Regions from separate parts of the Cronobacter muytjensii ATCC 51329 genome, predicted to be linked through region 1. Evidence: predicted binding sites of a transcription regulator. Region 1 holds the regulator's gene; the other holds the start of a gene.
What was found. Region 1 encodes sigma-54, which starts transcription at its own class of promoters, with help from an activator protein. Its sites were predicted from a motif close to GTTGGCACANNTTTCGCTNT; they were not measured.
Positions count from the first base shown of each region.

Region 2: the regulator sigma-54 is predicted to act here: its motif matches at 5,756-5,775, upstream of hypA (hydrogenase maturation nickel metallochaperone HypA).

Region 1 covers NZ_CP012268.1:3,583,833-3,591,502, reverse strand. The annotation lists gene mtgA (monofunctional biosynthetic peptidoglycan transglycosylase) at 1-131, shown strand, start outside; gene AFK63_RS16530 (hypothetical protein) at 275-841, shown strand; gene AFK63_RS16525 (hypothetical protein) at 868-1,305, shown strand; gene AFK63_RS16520 (hypothetical protein) at 1,609-2,040, shown strand; gene npr (PTS phosphocarrier protein NPr) at 2,101-2,373, opposite strand; gene rapZ (RNase adapter RapZ) at 2,370-3,224, opposite strand; gene ptsN (PTS IIA-like nitrogen regulatory protein PtsN) at 3,289-3,774, opposite strand; gene hpf (ribosome hibernation promoting factor) at 3,855-4,142, opposite strand; gene rpoN (RNA polymerase factor sigma-54) at 4,165-5,604, opposite strand; gene lptB (LPS export ABC transporter ATP-binding protein) at 5,702-6,427, opposite strand; gene lptA (lipopolysaccharide ABC transporter substrate-binding protein LptA) at 6,434-6,991, opposite strand; gene lptC (LPS export ABC transporter periplasmic protein LptC) at 6,960-7,535, opposite strand; gene kdsC (3-deoxy-manno-octulosonate-8-phosphatase KdsC) at 7,532-7,670, opposite strand, start outside.
Region 2 covers NZ_CP012268.1:2,103,197-2,110,866, forward strand. The annotation lists gene hycE (formate hydrogenlyase subunit HycE) at 1-1,661, opposite strand, end outside; gene AFK63_RS09785 (respiratory chain complex I subunit 1 family protein) at 1,677-2,603, opposite strand; gene hycC (formate hydrogenlyase subunit 3) at 2,605-4,431, opposite strand; gene AFK63_RS09795 (4Fe-4S dicluster domain-containing protein) at 4,428-5,036, opposite strand; gene hycA (formate hydrogenlyase regulator HycA) at 5,118-5,582, opposite strand; gene hypA (hydrogenase maturation nickel metallochaperone HypA) at 5,802-6,152, shown strand; gene hypB (hydrogenase nickel incorporation protein HypB) at 6,156-7,028, shown strand; gene AFK63_RS09815 (HypC/HybG/HupF family hydrogenase formation chaperone) at 7,019-7,297, shown strand; gene hypD (hydrogenase formation protein HypD) at 7,297-7,670, shown strand, end outside.

The DNA of each region.
Region 1 (7,670 bases):
TGCCTAACCCGATACGTTTTAAAGTGAGCGCGCCGTCAGGCTACGTGCGTACGCGTCAGCAGTGGATTTTGCGCCAGATGCGCCAGCTTGGCGGGGAGTCCTTTAGTCCGATCCTCATGAACCGCCAGTAGAGACGCCGGATAAGCCGGGCGGAATGAGGGAACGGCCATGGCTATCACCAGGCTGGAGCAAACACTTATTGACAATGCCCGCGCCCATCAAGAGGCGCTGGCTACCTAAAATTACCGACTCCAGCAACACCAGGATGCGACCTATGAAGAACATCGCCAATATCACCTTGCACGTCTCCGGCATCGTGCTGTTCGACCCTCTGACGCTGCAGGCTTTCCTGCAACGTGTCGGTTACCAGGGCAGCGATGTGTTCGACCTGTTCATCGACGATCAGGCGATAGGGGCTCAGGCCATCGGCGAAGGGGTAGTCTTCCCCATCTACCAGATACCCGACGACGACTACGCGGTATTTCTTGAGCAAGGCGCCCTGCCGCCCGCCGGCGCACAGCGGCATTTCACCTACCAGGGCGCGCCACTGCATATGACCTCGGGTGTGCTCGTTGCGGCGGACCTCGGCGCGCTGATGGACTGGGACGCAGCGTTCTTCTGCAACTACCTGGAGAACTACCCGCTACGGCTGAAGAACAACGACTACCTGGAGGTGGCTCCGGGCCGGTATCTGGTTGCCATCAGCGGATACAGCGCACTGGCAGCGCCCCTGAATCCATTCGGCTACGGCTTGCGATTGGAGGCGGTGCAGCAATTGCCCCCAGCCCTGCCAGACGAAGACTTCGACTTCTCGCTCGAGCGCGTGATGGGCAATCCGTGAACCGGCGATTGTACGAGGAAATGACCATGCACATCGATGAACTGATTACCCTGGCGCATTACCGCAGCTTTCTCGACAGGCTGGAGCAGCAACTGGGCCAGCCGGTCGGCAGGGTGCCGTTGGAAGAAGGTCTGAGCGACTTCTACGACCACTGCCTGGAACTGGCCGGATTCGACGCCAGCGCACTGCTGGCCATCACCGAGCAGCAGCGCGAGGCGAGCCTGCGCTACATTGGCGCTAAGCTCGAGATGTTCGCCGAGCCCGAAGGCGGCAAGGACAACATCGTCAACGAGCCTCTGCCGTTGACGCTCCCGCTCGGGCACTTGATCGAGTTTGCCCTGCTTGGGCAGGGCCATGAGATTGCCGCCTACCTCAAGCAGCTGCGCATCCCCAGGGCCCAGCAATACGGCAAGCAGATTAGCGCGCTGTTCGCCCAGTTACGCACACACGATCAGCCCACCTGACCCTGGCCAGGCATGAGGGCGTCGAAAATGGAACGCTTGAAGTGGGTTGCCGAGAAGGATTGTGAAGGCTGGCTGCTTGTTCTGCCTTTGATATGGGTTTTGTACGAATTTTGAGGGCGGTTTGGGTGAGCTGCCTGTCACTGGAAAACGACCATGAACACTATCACCGGAAGGACGTAATTTATGGCCCTGATCATTGCTCACGAAACCCCCACTGAGTACGCCCCGACAGTCTCTTACAACTATTGCGGCTGCATGCCGTAGAGCGGCCGACACGTCTCGGAATTTTCAGGAAATGAAGTCGTGGAACTACTGCAGTTCTGCGAGCAAGAAGGCCACCGCCAGGGCTTGAATGATGCCCTCTGTGACCGTGTAGGGCAGCGTGAACATGCACCATTTCACCCCGCGTTCATGGGAGGCTACCCCGAGCAGACCTGGCATGATGCCTGCTGGACAGGCGTTCAACAGAACGAAGACACAGCGCCCGAGGCAATTAACGCAGAAATTCAGGAGACGTTGGTCAACCCTGACACCAGCTTTGGGTTGCGCGATGCATTGACCAGTGTCCTTGAGCGCGACCGTGCAGATGCTGTCAGCGACGCTGACTTTCTCAACGACATTATGAAGTGTCAATTCACGCGTACGCACTCAACAATCACTGACATGGACGGTATTCTCGCACGCGAGAATTACCGGCACTGCACCTTCCATAGCTGCTGTCAGCTGGTCATATAGCTCGGGCTTAACAGAGCGCGGCGCAATAGCGCAGCACGCGCTGCGCTGAGAGTAGGGCGGTCAGTCTTCGTCAAAGCCGGCGTTAAACAGCGCGATGACGGCCGCCAGCGCTTCTTTTTCCTGCGGGCCGGTGGCTTCTATCTCAATATGGCCGCCCTGGGCGGAATCGAGCATCAGCAGGGCTATCACGCTGCTGGCTTCCGCTTCGGTGCCCGCTTCATTACGCAACAGCACTTCCGCGTCAAAGCTCTGCACCAGTTCAAACAGCTTCATCGCCGGGCGGGCATGCATCCCGAGCTTATTGGTGATTTCGACAGTCTGTTTTACGGTCATGATTTGCGTTTTTCCAGCGTGCGATGGCGGGACTGAACGTTTTTGCCGCGCGAGCGGAAGTAATCCGCCAGCTGTTCGGCGATGTAGACGGAGCGGTGTTTACCACCGGTACAGCCGATGGCGACAGTCAGATAACTGCGGTTGTTGGTTTCCAGCATCGGCAACCAGAGTTCCAGATAGCTGCGCGTCTGGTAGATGAAATTGTGCACTTCGGTGTGGCGGTCGAGAAACGCCGCGACGGGCTTATCGAGACCGGTCATCGGGCGCAGTTTCGGATCCCAGTGCGGGTTTGGCAGAAAACGCACGTCAAAGACGTAATCGGCATCGATCGGAATGCCGTGCTTGAAGCCGAAGGATTCAAACACCATCGTGAGTTCACGCTCGCGCTTGCCAAGCAAGCGGGTGCGCAGCATTTCCGCCAGTTCATGCACCGACATTTCCGAGGTGTCGACAATCAGATCCGCGCGCGATCGCAGCGGCTCCAGCAGATCGTTTTCTTCATCAATGGCGCTTTCGAGCGACAGGTTTTTGCTGGAGAGCGGATGCAGGCGGCGCGTGTCGCTGTAGCGGCGAATCAGCGTGTTGCGATCGGCGTCGAGGAACAGCAGTTGCGGAGAGAACGCGTCCGGCAGGTTATTCATCGCCTGCTCAAACACCTCCGGGGATTCCGGCATATTACGAACGTCGATGCTCACCGCGGCGGATATCTGCCTTTCTGAAAGCGTGCGCGCCAGTTCAGGCAGCAGCACGACAGGCAGGTTATCGACGCAGTAGAACCCCATATCTTCCAGTGCACGCAGGGCGACCGATTTCCCTGACCCTGAACGTCCACTGACGATCATCAGAACCATCTGCTGTTTCTCCACACTTCAGACCGGTTAACCGGCGCCTCCTGGATTGTGCCTTTCAGCACGGTCATTCACTCTCTTCACTGGTTTCAGTGATTATCTGGTAGAGCTCTTCATCGCTTTGCGCGGCACGCAGACGACGGCAAATCGTTTTGTCCGCCAGTCTTTTAGCCACCAGCGACAGCGTATGCAGATGCGTTTTGGTTTGATCCGCCGGCACCAGCAGCGCGAAGAGGAGATCGACAGGCTGGTTATCGATGGCGTCAAAAGCAATCGGCGTTTCGAGCTGGACGAAAACGCCTACGGCGCGCAGCGTATCTTCTTCAAGCTTGCCGTGCGGAATGGCGATGCCGTTGCCGATCCCGGTACTTCCCATCCGCTCACGGGTAAGGATCGCTTCAAACACTACCTGCGGCGGCAGGCTAAGCTGCTTTGCCGCCAGCTCGCTGATAATCTCCAGGGCGCGTTTTTTACTCTGGCAGTGTACGCCGCTGCGGGTGCATTCCTGGTTTAAAACATTGCTCAATGGCAGAGCGGAATCATTATTCATCATAATTTCACCTAAGCGTTCTCTGGTGCGACGACCCGCCAGACGGGCCGGGCCGTCGATGTCCCAGCGAAACGCCCGGACAATTAATGTTGTTTCAGTTTATCTTTGTGTTTAGTGAGCTGCCGCGCCAGTTTATCAATCAAACCGTCGATGGCGGCGTACATATCCTGGCCTTCCGAACTGGCATGCAGCTCCCCGCCGTTCACATGCAGGGTGGCGTCGGCGATTTGCGTCACCTTTTCCACCTTCAGCACAATATAGACCTGATTAATCCTTTCGAAATACTGCTCCAGCTTGGCGAATTTGGTGGTGACAAACTCGCGCAGCGCTTCGGTGATTTCGACGTTATGTCCTGTGATGTTGAGCTGCATAGTGTCTTCCTTATCGGTTGAGTCAGACCAGCTGTTTGCGCTGGTTTGACGGCGGTATGGATAAAGACTCTCGATACTTCGCAACGGTACGGCGGGCCACCATGATCCCCTGCTCTGACAGCATAGACGTCAGTTTGCTGTCGCTTAAGGGTTTCGCGGGGTTTTCCGCTGCAATCAACTTCTTCACCAGCGCGCGAATAGCCGTGGACGAGGCTTCGCCGCCGCCCTCGGTGTTCACGTGACTTGAGAAGAAATACTTCAATTCGAAAATGCCGCGCGGGCTGTGCAGATATTTTTGGGTAGTAACGCGGGAGATAGTGGACTCATGCATCTCCACCGCCTGGGCGATATCCGCCAGCACCATCGGCTTCATATACTCTTCGCCCTGTTCGAAGAACGCCTGCTGCTGTTCAACGATGCAGCGGCTGACGCGCAGCAGCGTGTCGTTACGGCTTTCCAGGCTTTTAATCAGCCATTTCGCCTCTTGCAGGTTGCTGCGGATGAACTGGTTGTCAGATTCATTACGCCCGCTATTAGACATCGCGGCGTACTGCTGATTGATTTTGAGCCGGGGAATGCTGTCGGAATTGAGTTCCACTACCCAACGGCCATTATGCTTGCGCACCAGCACGTCCGGGATGACATATTCCGGCTCGCCAGTCTGGATAGACTGGCCGGGACGCGGATCGAGCGACTGGATCAGGTTCACCGCTTCTTTCAGCACATCCTCTTTCAGGCGCGTGACGCGCATCAGGCTGCGAAAGTCATGATTGGCTAACAGGTCGAGGTGATCGCTGACTATCTGCCGCGCCTGCGCCAGAAAGGGCGTGTCGGCGCTGAACTGCGAAAGTTGTATCAACAGGCAGTCGCGCAGATCGCGGGCGGCGACGCCGACCGGATCGAAACGCTGCACGCGCTTGAGCACAGCCTCAATCTCTTCGGGGCCGATATCGTCATCGTTGTCGCCCATGCCGTCGAGAATATCCTGCACCGTGACGGTGAGGTAGCCGGTGTCGTCCACCGCGTCGACGATCGCTGTGGCGATCGCGCGGTCGGTATCGGAAAAGGGCGTCAGTTGCACCTGCCACATCAGGTAATCCTGAAGGCTCTGGGTCGTTTCGCCCTGATAGACCGGCAGTTCGTCGTCGATATAGTCGGTGCCCGTGCCTGACGGCGTGCCGGCGGTGTAGATTTCGTCCCAGCTGGCGTCAAGCGGCAGCTCGTCCGGCATCTCTTTTTGCTCCAGCGCTTCGGCGGTATCCAGCCCTTCGTTGTCCTGCGTTTCCTGAGTGGCAATTTCGTCGTGAATGTCGGTTTGCTCAAGCAGGGGATTAATTTCCAGCGCCTGTTGCAACTCCTGCTGGAGTTCCAGCGTGGACAACTGCAACAAGCGAATGGCCTGCTGCAACTGCGGCGTCATGGCGAGCTGTTGGCTAAGCCTTAGTTGCAAACCTTGCTTCATATTCAGAGCAAAAATCCTCAGGTGTAAACGTCAAATAAGACCTGTCGCGGCGGGGCGCGCTGGGTGGCGCGCCGTTTCTGCCTGTTGCTCTACCCTATCAGAGTCTGAACTCTTCCCCAAGATATACGCGTTTAACCTGTTCATCCTGCAGAATATCGTCGGGCGTGCCGTGGGCGATAAGGTGCCCCTGGCTGACGATATAGGCGCGCTCGCACACCGCCAGCGTTTCACGCACGTTATGGTCGGTGATAAGCACGCCAAGGCCGCTGTCGCGCAGATGCTCAATGATACGTTTGATATCGATAACCGAAATCGGGTCGACGCCCGCAAAGGGTTCGTCAAGCAGGATGAATTTCGGGTTCGCCGCCAGCGCGCGGGCAATCTCCACGCGACGGCGTTCGCCGCCGGAGAGCGACTGGCCGAGGCTGTCGCGCAGATGGTCGATATGGAACTCTTCCATCAGCTCTTTGGCACGATCTTCGCGCTGCTCGGCGCTGAGATCGTCGCGAATTTGCAGAACGGCCATCAGGTTGTCGTAGACGCTCAGACGGCGGAAAATGGACGCCTCCTGCGGCAGATAACCGATGCCGCGACGCGCGCGGGCGTGCAGCGGCAGCAAGCTGATATCTTCGTCATCAATAATGATGTTGCCGGCGTCGCGCGGCACAATGCCCACGACCATGTAGAACGTGGTGGTTTTACCCGCGCCGTTCGGGCCAAGCAGGCCGACAATCTCGCCTGAGTTCACCGTCAGGCTGACATCTTCCACTACGCGGCGGCCCTTGTAGGCTTTCGCCAGGTGTTTCGCAATGAGTGTTGCCATAAGGGTTTAGTTGCTCTTGTTCTGATTCGGCGCCTGAGCGGCGTTGTCTTTATTCTGCAGCTGCGACGGCACCAGTACGGTGGTCACGCGTTTGCCTTTCTCGCTGAACGCCTGCATTTTCTGCTCTTTCACGAGATAGGTGATTTTGTCGCCTTTGATATTGCTGTCGAGCTGCTCAAGGTAGGCGTTGCCGGTCAGCACGACGAAATCGTTTTGCAGCTCGTAGTGCATCGTTGAGGCATGGCCTTTAACCGGTTTGCCGTTGTCCTGCATCTGGTAGAAAGTGGCAGGATTACCGTAACCGTCAATCACCTCTTTGCCTTTCTCACCGCCAGGGCGCGTGACGACGACTTTGTCAGCGTTGATTTTAATCGTGCCCTGCGTCACCACGACATTGCCGGTAAACGTCACCACGTTGCCCTGCATGTCCAGCGACTGCTGGTCAGATTCTATATGGATAGGCTGTTCGGTATCGCCCGTCAGCGCGAACGCCGGGAAGCCTGCCGCCAGCAGCGTACTGGTCAGTACGACATTAAGGCTGAGTTTGTTTATTCTGGATTTCATAGGAGGTTCTAACCTTTTCAATCAGCTCGGCATTTTTGCTGCGAAGGTTCCCGCGCATTTTCAGGCCGCTGGAATTAAAGCTGGTGCCGTAAAGAGTGACAAGCGTATCAGAGGTAACATCCTGGGTGACCAGGTTGATCTCTGCCTTGTCGGTCGTAATTTTGCGCAACTGCGAATCCGGCGTCAGCGCGTTCACTTCCACATGACCGGTCAGGTAGAGCATTCTGTCATTGGTCAGTTTGGCACGATCCGCTTTGACCGACCAGGTCGGCACTTTGTTGGTATCAAAGGTGGTCATCACCGGCTGTGTAAACCAGGAGACGCCGTCTTCTGAGAAATACTCGACGTGCTGTGCGACTAAGCGATAGTTCAGCGCGCCTTCCGGGCTGTAAACCACCGTGTTTGACTGCTCGCTCTGGTATGTCGGCTCATTGCTGTTTACTGTCAGCGGGCCGCCTTCATCCTGATCGGCGAGGTTAATGCCAATCAGCACCAGCGCGGCCAGCGCCAGCAGGATGATTATCCAGCGTCTGGTCTTACTCATATGGATTGCCCTATGGCCTCATCTAATTTTCCCTGCGCCAGCAGCAGAAGATCGCAGACTTCGCGCACCGCGCCGCGGCCGCCCGGGATATGGGTGACGTAATCGGCCTTCGGCGTCAGCAGCGGATGCGCATCC
Region 2 (7,670 bases), 1.5 Mb from region 1:
TTGTACGGCACCACCTGGCTCTTCTTCTTGCGCACATCCACCACCGTCATGCGGTCAGTGCAGGAGTAGCACGGGTCGAGGCTGCCGATAATCAGCGGCGCGTCGGAGACCGTGTTGCCGCGCAGCATATAACGCAGCGTCGGCCAGTTGGCGTAGGTCGCGGCGCGGCAGCGCCAGCGGTAAAGCTTCTGGTTGTCGCCGGTCATGCTCCAGTGAATATCATCGCCGCGCGGCGCCTCGGAAAATCCGAGCGCAAAACGGTTCGGGATATAGGTAAACCCTTCTACCAGCAGCGGGCCGCCGGGCAGGTTATCGAGCCCGAAATCGATCATATTGAGCGCGGTGAACACCTCGTTGATCCGCACTTTAAGGCGCGAAATCACGTCACAGCCCTGCTCGATGTGCACCTCCATCGGCAACAGGCCGTAGCCGACAAACGGGTGATCGGCGCGGGTATCGCGGGCATGTCCGCTGGCGCGCACCATCGGCCCGACGTTGCTGAAATCGCGGGCGATCTGCGGGTCGAGACGGCCGACGCCCGCAGTGCGCTGCTCAATATTCGGCGTGCTGAGTAAAATGCTCACCAGATCCTGCACCTCGCGGCGCATCTGCTGGGCCAGCTGACGGGTCTGGATCATGTCGTCTTTCAGCAGGTCGCGGCGTATGCCGCCAATCAGGTTCATCCCGTAGGTTTTACGCGCGCCGGTGAGGATCTCCGCCATCTTCATGGAGGTTTCACGCACCCGGAAAAACTGCATAAACCCGGAGTCGAACCCAACGAAGTGGCACGCCAGGCCGAGGTTGAGCAGATGGCTGTGCAGGCGCTCCACCTCCAGCAGAATGGCGCGGATCATCTGCGCGCGTTCCGGCACCTGAATGCCCATCGCGTTCTCCACCGACGTGGTGTACGCCGTGCTGTGGGCAAAGCCGCAGATGCCGCAGACGCGGTCGGAGAGAAACGTCACTTCGTTGTAGCCCATACGGGTTTCGGCGAGTTTCTCCATGCCGCGATGCACGTAAAAGAGCCGGTAGTCGGCATCGATAATATTTTCGCCATCGACAAAGAGCCGGAAGTGGCCCGGCTCGTCGGAGGTGACATGGAGCGGGCCTATCGGCACCACATTGTTTTTGGCGTCGCCCAGCTCATTGATAAACTCGTAGGTCTCTTTATCACTGGTCGGCGCCGGGCGCTGACGGTAATCCATGCTGTCTTTACGCAGGGGATAGAGCGAGTCCGGCCAGTCGTCCGGCAGCACCAGGCGGCGCTCGTCCGGCAGGCCGACCGGGATAAGCCCGTACATATCACGCACTTCGCGCTCGCCCCAGACGGCGGCAGGCACGCGCGGCGTCACGGACGGAAACTCCGGTTTACTGGCATCCACCTCCACCCGCACGGTTATCCAGCACTTCACGCCCTGCTCCATCGAGAGCACGTAGTAGACTGCGTAACTGCCGCAGAGCTTACGTTCGTCATTGCCGAACAGCACCGACAGCCAGCCGCCCTGCTGGTAGTAAAGAAACGCCACCACCTCCGGCAGATAATTGATTTTCACCGTGACCGTCAGCTGGTCGCGGGTTTGCCAGGCTTCATCAAGCACCACGCCGGGAAACGCCTCGTGCAGCGCGCGCAGATAGTGTTGCCCTGTTTTTTCTTCAGACATCGTTCAGTTCTCTTATCACGCCGCCAGCAAGGAGACGAAAGCTAAAAAGGCCAGACCAAAACCGGTCCAGGTGACGCGCGAGACGGCGTTAAAACGCAGGCGCGCCATGCTGTTTTCAAACAGCGCCATTACCAGCACGCCCACCAGCAGTTTTATTACCGCAAGCGCCAGCGCCAGCAGGCCGCCGCTCACGGTCACGCTCGTCATCTGCCCCCAGGGCAGGAACACGCCGACAAACATCTGCAACACCACCAGTTGCTTCAGGCTGATGCCCCATTTCAGGAGCGCAAAGCCCGCGCCGCTGTACTCGGAGAGCGGCCCTTCCTGTAACTCCTGCTCGGCTTCGGCGAGGTCGAACGGCAGCTTGCCCATCTCGATAAACGTGGCGAAGGCGCAGGCGGCGAGCGCCAGCAGCAGCGGCAGGCTGTGCGCGACAGGCCAGTGGTAAACCGTCGCGGCGATATGGCTGATATGCGTCGAGCCCGCCACCGTCGCGGCGACCCACAGGCCGAGCAGCAGAATCGGCTCCACCAGCACGCCAAGCATCGCCTCGCGGCTCGCGCCAATCGCCGTAAACGGGCTACCGGTATCGAGCCCGGCGATGGCGAAAAAGAAACGCGCGATGGCGAAGAGATAGACCAGCGTTATCAAATCGCCAGCCTCCGGCAGCGGCGAGCTGACCGTCACCACAGGCAGCGCGGCGGCGATGGTCAGCATGACCGCCAGCATGGCGAACGGCGTGAAGCGAAACACCCAGCCGGCGGCCGCAGGGGCCACGCTCTGGCGGCCCAGCAGCTTGAACAGGTCGCGATACTCCTGAAGCACGCCCGGCCCGCGCCGGTTATGCATCCGCGCGCGCGCCACGCGGGTGACGCCCGACAGCAGCGGCGCGCAGGCGAACAGCGCCAGCGCCTGAATGAGAGCGAAAAGAATATTTTGCATGTCAGACTCCCCGTGAAATCACGACCACCAGCAGCACGGCCAGCTCGACCAGCGCCAGACGGCGACAGAGCGCGGGCAGGCAGGCGCTCTGCCAGCCGGGCACCCAGCGCGCCGGGTTAAGGGTGTTGCGAAGCGCTATCAGCGGCGCGAACGCGGCCTTGACGGGCCGGGCGAAACCGTGGGCGGTGATGACCATCGCCTGTTCATGGTCATAGCCGCAGACCCACGCGGCACCGCGCGCGCGCGACGCCAGCCGTTCACCTTTAAAGAGCGTCATCAGCAGGAACGGCAGCAGCAGCGAGCCTACCAGCAGTAGCGTCATCACCGGTTGCGAGACGGTCGTGCCCGGAGTCACGAGCGCCAGCGGAACGGCGCGGCCCACCAGCGGCAGCAGCCACGGCGCGGCGATGCCGCCTGCAAGGCAGCAGAGCGCAAGCCCCGCCACGCACCCGCGCATCAGCCAGGGCGCGTCGACGGCGTTTTCCGCGGCAGGCGTACGCGCCGCGCCGAGGAACGTCACGCCATAGACTTTCGCCATACACATCACCGCCAGCGCGCCGGTAATGGCAAGCCCTACCGCCAGCAGCGGGCCGAGCAGACGCGCGACAAACAGCGGCTGCGCGCCGAGGTGAAAGAAAGCCTGGTAAATCACCCACTCGCCGGCAAAGCCGTTCAGCGGCGGCAGCGCGGCCATCGCCATCAGGCCCACCAGCATCGAGAGCGACACCAGCGGCATGGTTTTACCGATACCGCCAAGCTTTTCGATATCGCGAAGCCCTGTGCGATGAAACACCGCGCCCGCGCCGAGAAACAGCGTGGTTTTGAAAAGGCTGTGGTTGAAAAGATGATAAAGCCCGCCGACCAGCCCCAGCGCCACGAGCGCAGGCTCGCCAAGCGAAATCCCCGCAAGCCCCGCGCCGAGCCCCAGCAGGATAATCCCGATATTCTCAAGCGTGTGGTACGCCAGCAGGCGGTTGATGTTGTGCTCCATCAGCGCGTAGAGCCCGCCGATAAAGGCGGTGAGCATGCCAAGCAGCAGTACCAGCACGGCGCACCAGAGCGGCAGCGCGGCGTTCATCAGCGAGAAAATCACAATGCCGTAAAGCCCCACTTTCAGCACCACGGCGGAAAAGAGCGCGGCGGCGGGCGCGGTGGCCTGCGCATGCGCCTGTACCACGCCGCCATGCAGCGGCACGATGCCCGCGAGCAGACCGAACCCGACAAGACCCAGCAGCCAGACGCCCGCGCCGAACGGCTGTCCGGCCGTAAGCGAGCTTAACGCCAGGATATCGAGGGTGCCGTATTGCCGCCACAGCAGCCAGCACGCCAATGTGAGCAGCAGCGTGCCGAGCCGTCCGAGGGCGAACCAGAGCTTGCCGCTCGCGCTGTCGGGGGTCAGGAATACGGCGGCGAGCGCCATGATCTCCACGATAACCACCAGCGCGCCGAGGCTCTGTACGGTAACGGCCAGCATCGCCGCGCCCAGCAGCAAATTCATCAGCGCGCCGCTGGCGCGCGTCTCGCCGTCGCGTGGCGTCACCAGCGTGAAGAGGCAGATAAAGAACCCGGGCAGGCCGAGGGTGGCAAGCCAGATAGCGTTGAACGCAGTCAGGCGCACATCAAGATTGCCGACCTGCGTGGCAAGCGGCCCGAGGCTGCTGTGAACGAGCAGCAGGCCGCCCGCCGCAGCCGCACACAGGCACCCCAGCGCGCCGCCAAGCCCGGCAAGCCGTGCGCTGAGCGGCTTGTGCCAGGCCGTCAGCAGCGCGAGGAGCAGCCCGGCGCCAAAAGCCGCCAGCGCCCCCTGATAAAAGGAAATCGCGTTCATTGTTCTCCTCCGCGCGGCGACATCAGCAGCGAGAGGTCGCCGGGTTCGGCGTTAATGGTCAGTTCGCGTTTGCGGCGGCTGGCGCGGGCGATGTCATGGTTATCGACAAGCTTCAGCGCGCGGGTTGGACAGGTGCGCACGCAGGCCGGGCCTTCGTCGTCAAACTGGCAGAGATCGCATTTCACCGCCACGGCGCGCACGCCGGGCGTCCAGTCAAGAAACGCGCCGACGCGCGCAGGGGCCGGTGGCGCAGGCGGCGCCTTCGGGCTGTTGACGTTGGCCGGAATATGCAGCGGTCGGCTGCCGGAAAATTCAATGGCGCCAAACGGACAGGCGATGCCGCAGAGTTTGCAACTGACGCACAGGCTCTCGTTAAGCTGGATAGCCCCCGCCTCGCGGGTGATGGCGCTCACCGGGCAGACCTGCGAGCAGGGCGCGTCTTCACAGTGATGGCAGAGCTGCGGCGCGGAGTCTTGCTGATTACGCATAACCGTCAAACGCGGCCTGGATTGCAGACCATGCAGGCGGTGCGTCTCGGAACAGGCGGCCTCGCAGGTGTGGCAGCCGATACAGAGCGTGGAGTCGGCAATGATAAAACGGTTCACCAGCGGTTCCTCCGGTGATAGTCATTTTTGACGAAAAGTGACGATGGCGGGCAATTTCGACAGTCCCGACATGTCGTCCTGTTAATGTGACGGCGCATCGCGGGCCGTCAGGATCTCGCTGATGCGCAGCGGCGCGTCATGCTGTACCGCGTCGTAAAGCGCGTCATAGAGCGCCCCGATGTTATCGAGGTAGTGCGCCAGCACCTGCTCGCGGTCGCGGATATCGACCGTGCCGTCCAGCAGGCCCTGCGCGTCAAGTTGCGCCGTGGCGAGCAGCGTCTCTTCGCGCCCGTCGCGGCGGGCTATCACATAATGAATAGTGCGAGAGTGAAAGCCTTCGGCCTGCTCCACGCGGACAGCGAAATGTTCGAACAAAAAAAAGCACAGCCCGTTCTGCGGTTCGCAGCCGAGAGAATGGTGCAGTTTCTGGCGTGACAGCGTGATCGCCTGGACCAGCGTGTTGCAGTAGGTATGCCAGTGCGCCTGTAAACAGCGGTGACGGTCGGCGATAACTTCCGCCTTCTGGCTTAATTCGGAGAGGATCATGGTTACTCGCTCATTTAACAGAGATAGCGCTGTTTAGCAGGAACCATGCCACTTTTTATCTGATTGTATTTTAAGGTTTTATTAAAAATCGTCATGCCGCCTGTTCTGTCACGACATGTCATTTCGACAGGCTCGACACCCGCCGCGACAGCCCGCCGCCCGCCTTTATCTGTACTGGCACCGTTATTGCATTGTTGAGCGCATCTTATCGGAGGCGTTATGCATGAACTCACACTCTGCCAGCGGGCAGTTGAAATTATCGAACAGCAGGCGCAGCAGCTTAACGCGCGCAAGGTGACCGGCGTGTGGCTGGAAATCGGCGCGTTCTCCTGCGTCGAGCGCGGCGCGCTGGAATTTTGTTTTGAACTGGCGTGTCGCGACACGCGCGCCGAAGGCTGCCAGCTTCATCTCAGCCAGCAGGAGGCGCACTGCTGGTGCCCCCACTGCCAGCGCGACGTTCGGCTACTGACCTCGCTGGTTCGCCGCTGCCCGCATTGTCACCGCGCGGATCTGCGTATCGACGCCGATGACAGCGTGCAAATCAAGCGTCTGGAAATAGAACAGGAGTAGAAAATGTGTACGACCTGCGGTTGCCAGCACGGCAACCTTTATATAGAAGGCGACGAGCGCGACCCGCACTCGCCATTTCGCAAAGCCCCCTTCGCCGCCGCCCGACGCATTGCGGCCCCCATCACCACGGTTGACCTTACCGCGTTTACGCCCGCCGTCGCGCCGCAGGGCTGCCTGGATTATGGTCACGGCGAAGCGGGCACCCACGCGCCCGGCTTGAGCCAGCGCAAAATGGTCGAGATAGAAATCAATGTGCTGGATAAGAACAACCAGATAGCGCAGCGCAATCGCCAGCGCCTCGCCGCGCGCGGGCAGCTGGCGCTGAATCTCGTCTCAAGCCCCGGCTCGGGCAAGACCACGCTGCTGACCGAAACGCTCAGACGCCTGCGGGGCGCCACCGCCTGCGCGGTGATTGAAGGCGACCAGCAGACGGTGAACGACGCCGAGCGCATTCGCGCCACCGGCACGCCAGCTATCCAGGTCAATACTGGCAAAGGGTGTCATCTCGACGCGCAGATGGTGCAGGACGCGATGGCGCGCCTGCCGCTTGAGCAGGGCGGCGTGCTGTTTATCGAAAATGTCGGCAACCTTGTCTGCCCGGCCGGATTCGATCTCGGCGAGCGCCACAAAGTGGCGGTGCTCTCAGTGACGGAGGGCGAAGACAAGCCGCTTAAATACCCGCATATGTTCGCCGCCGCCTCGCTGATGCTGCTCAATAAAGTGGATCTCCTGCCGTACCTGAATTTCGACGTCGAAAAATGCATGGCGTACGCGCGCGAGGTCAATCCGGATATCACTATCTTGCTGGTCTCCGCCACTCGCGGCGACGGCATGAGCGCCTGGCTTTCCTGGCTGGAGGAACAGCGATGTGCATAGGCATTCCGGGGCAGGTCTGCGAACTGCTTACGGGCAATCTCGCCCGCGTCGAGGTGTGCGGCGTCACGCGCGAAGTGGATCTGACGCTGGTGGGCACGCATGACGACGCGGGCGCGCCGCGTCTTGGTCAGTGGGTGCTGGTGCATGTCGGCTTCGCCATGAGCCTGATTAACGAGCGCGACGCGCGCGAGACGTTAGAGGCGCTGCAAAACATGTTTGAGGTGGAGCCGGATGTCGGCGCGCTGCTGTATGGCGAGGAGAACCGCTGATGCGCTTTGTTGATGAATACCGCAACCCCGACCAGGTGCTGCGCTTAGTTGACCGGCTGCGCGAGCGCGCGGCCCTGCTCTCCACTACCGCGCAGCATCCGCTGCACATCATGGAGGTGTGCGGCGGCCATACGCACGCCATTTTTAAATTCGGCCTCGACCGCCTGCTGCCGGAGAACATCGAATTCATACACGGGCCGGGCTGTCCGGTCTGCGTGCTGCCGATGGGACGCATCGATAACGCCACCGAAATTGCCCGCCGCCCCGGCGTTATCTTCTGCACCTTCGGCGACGCGATGCGCGTACCCGGTAAAAACGGCTCGCTGTTACAGGCTAACGCGCAGGGCGCGGATGTGCGTATCGTCTACTCGCC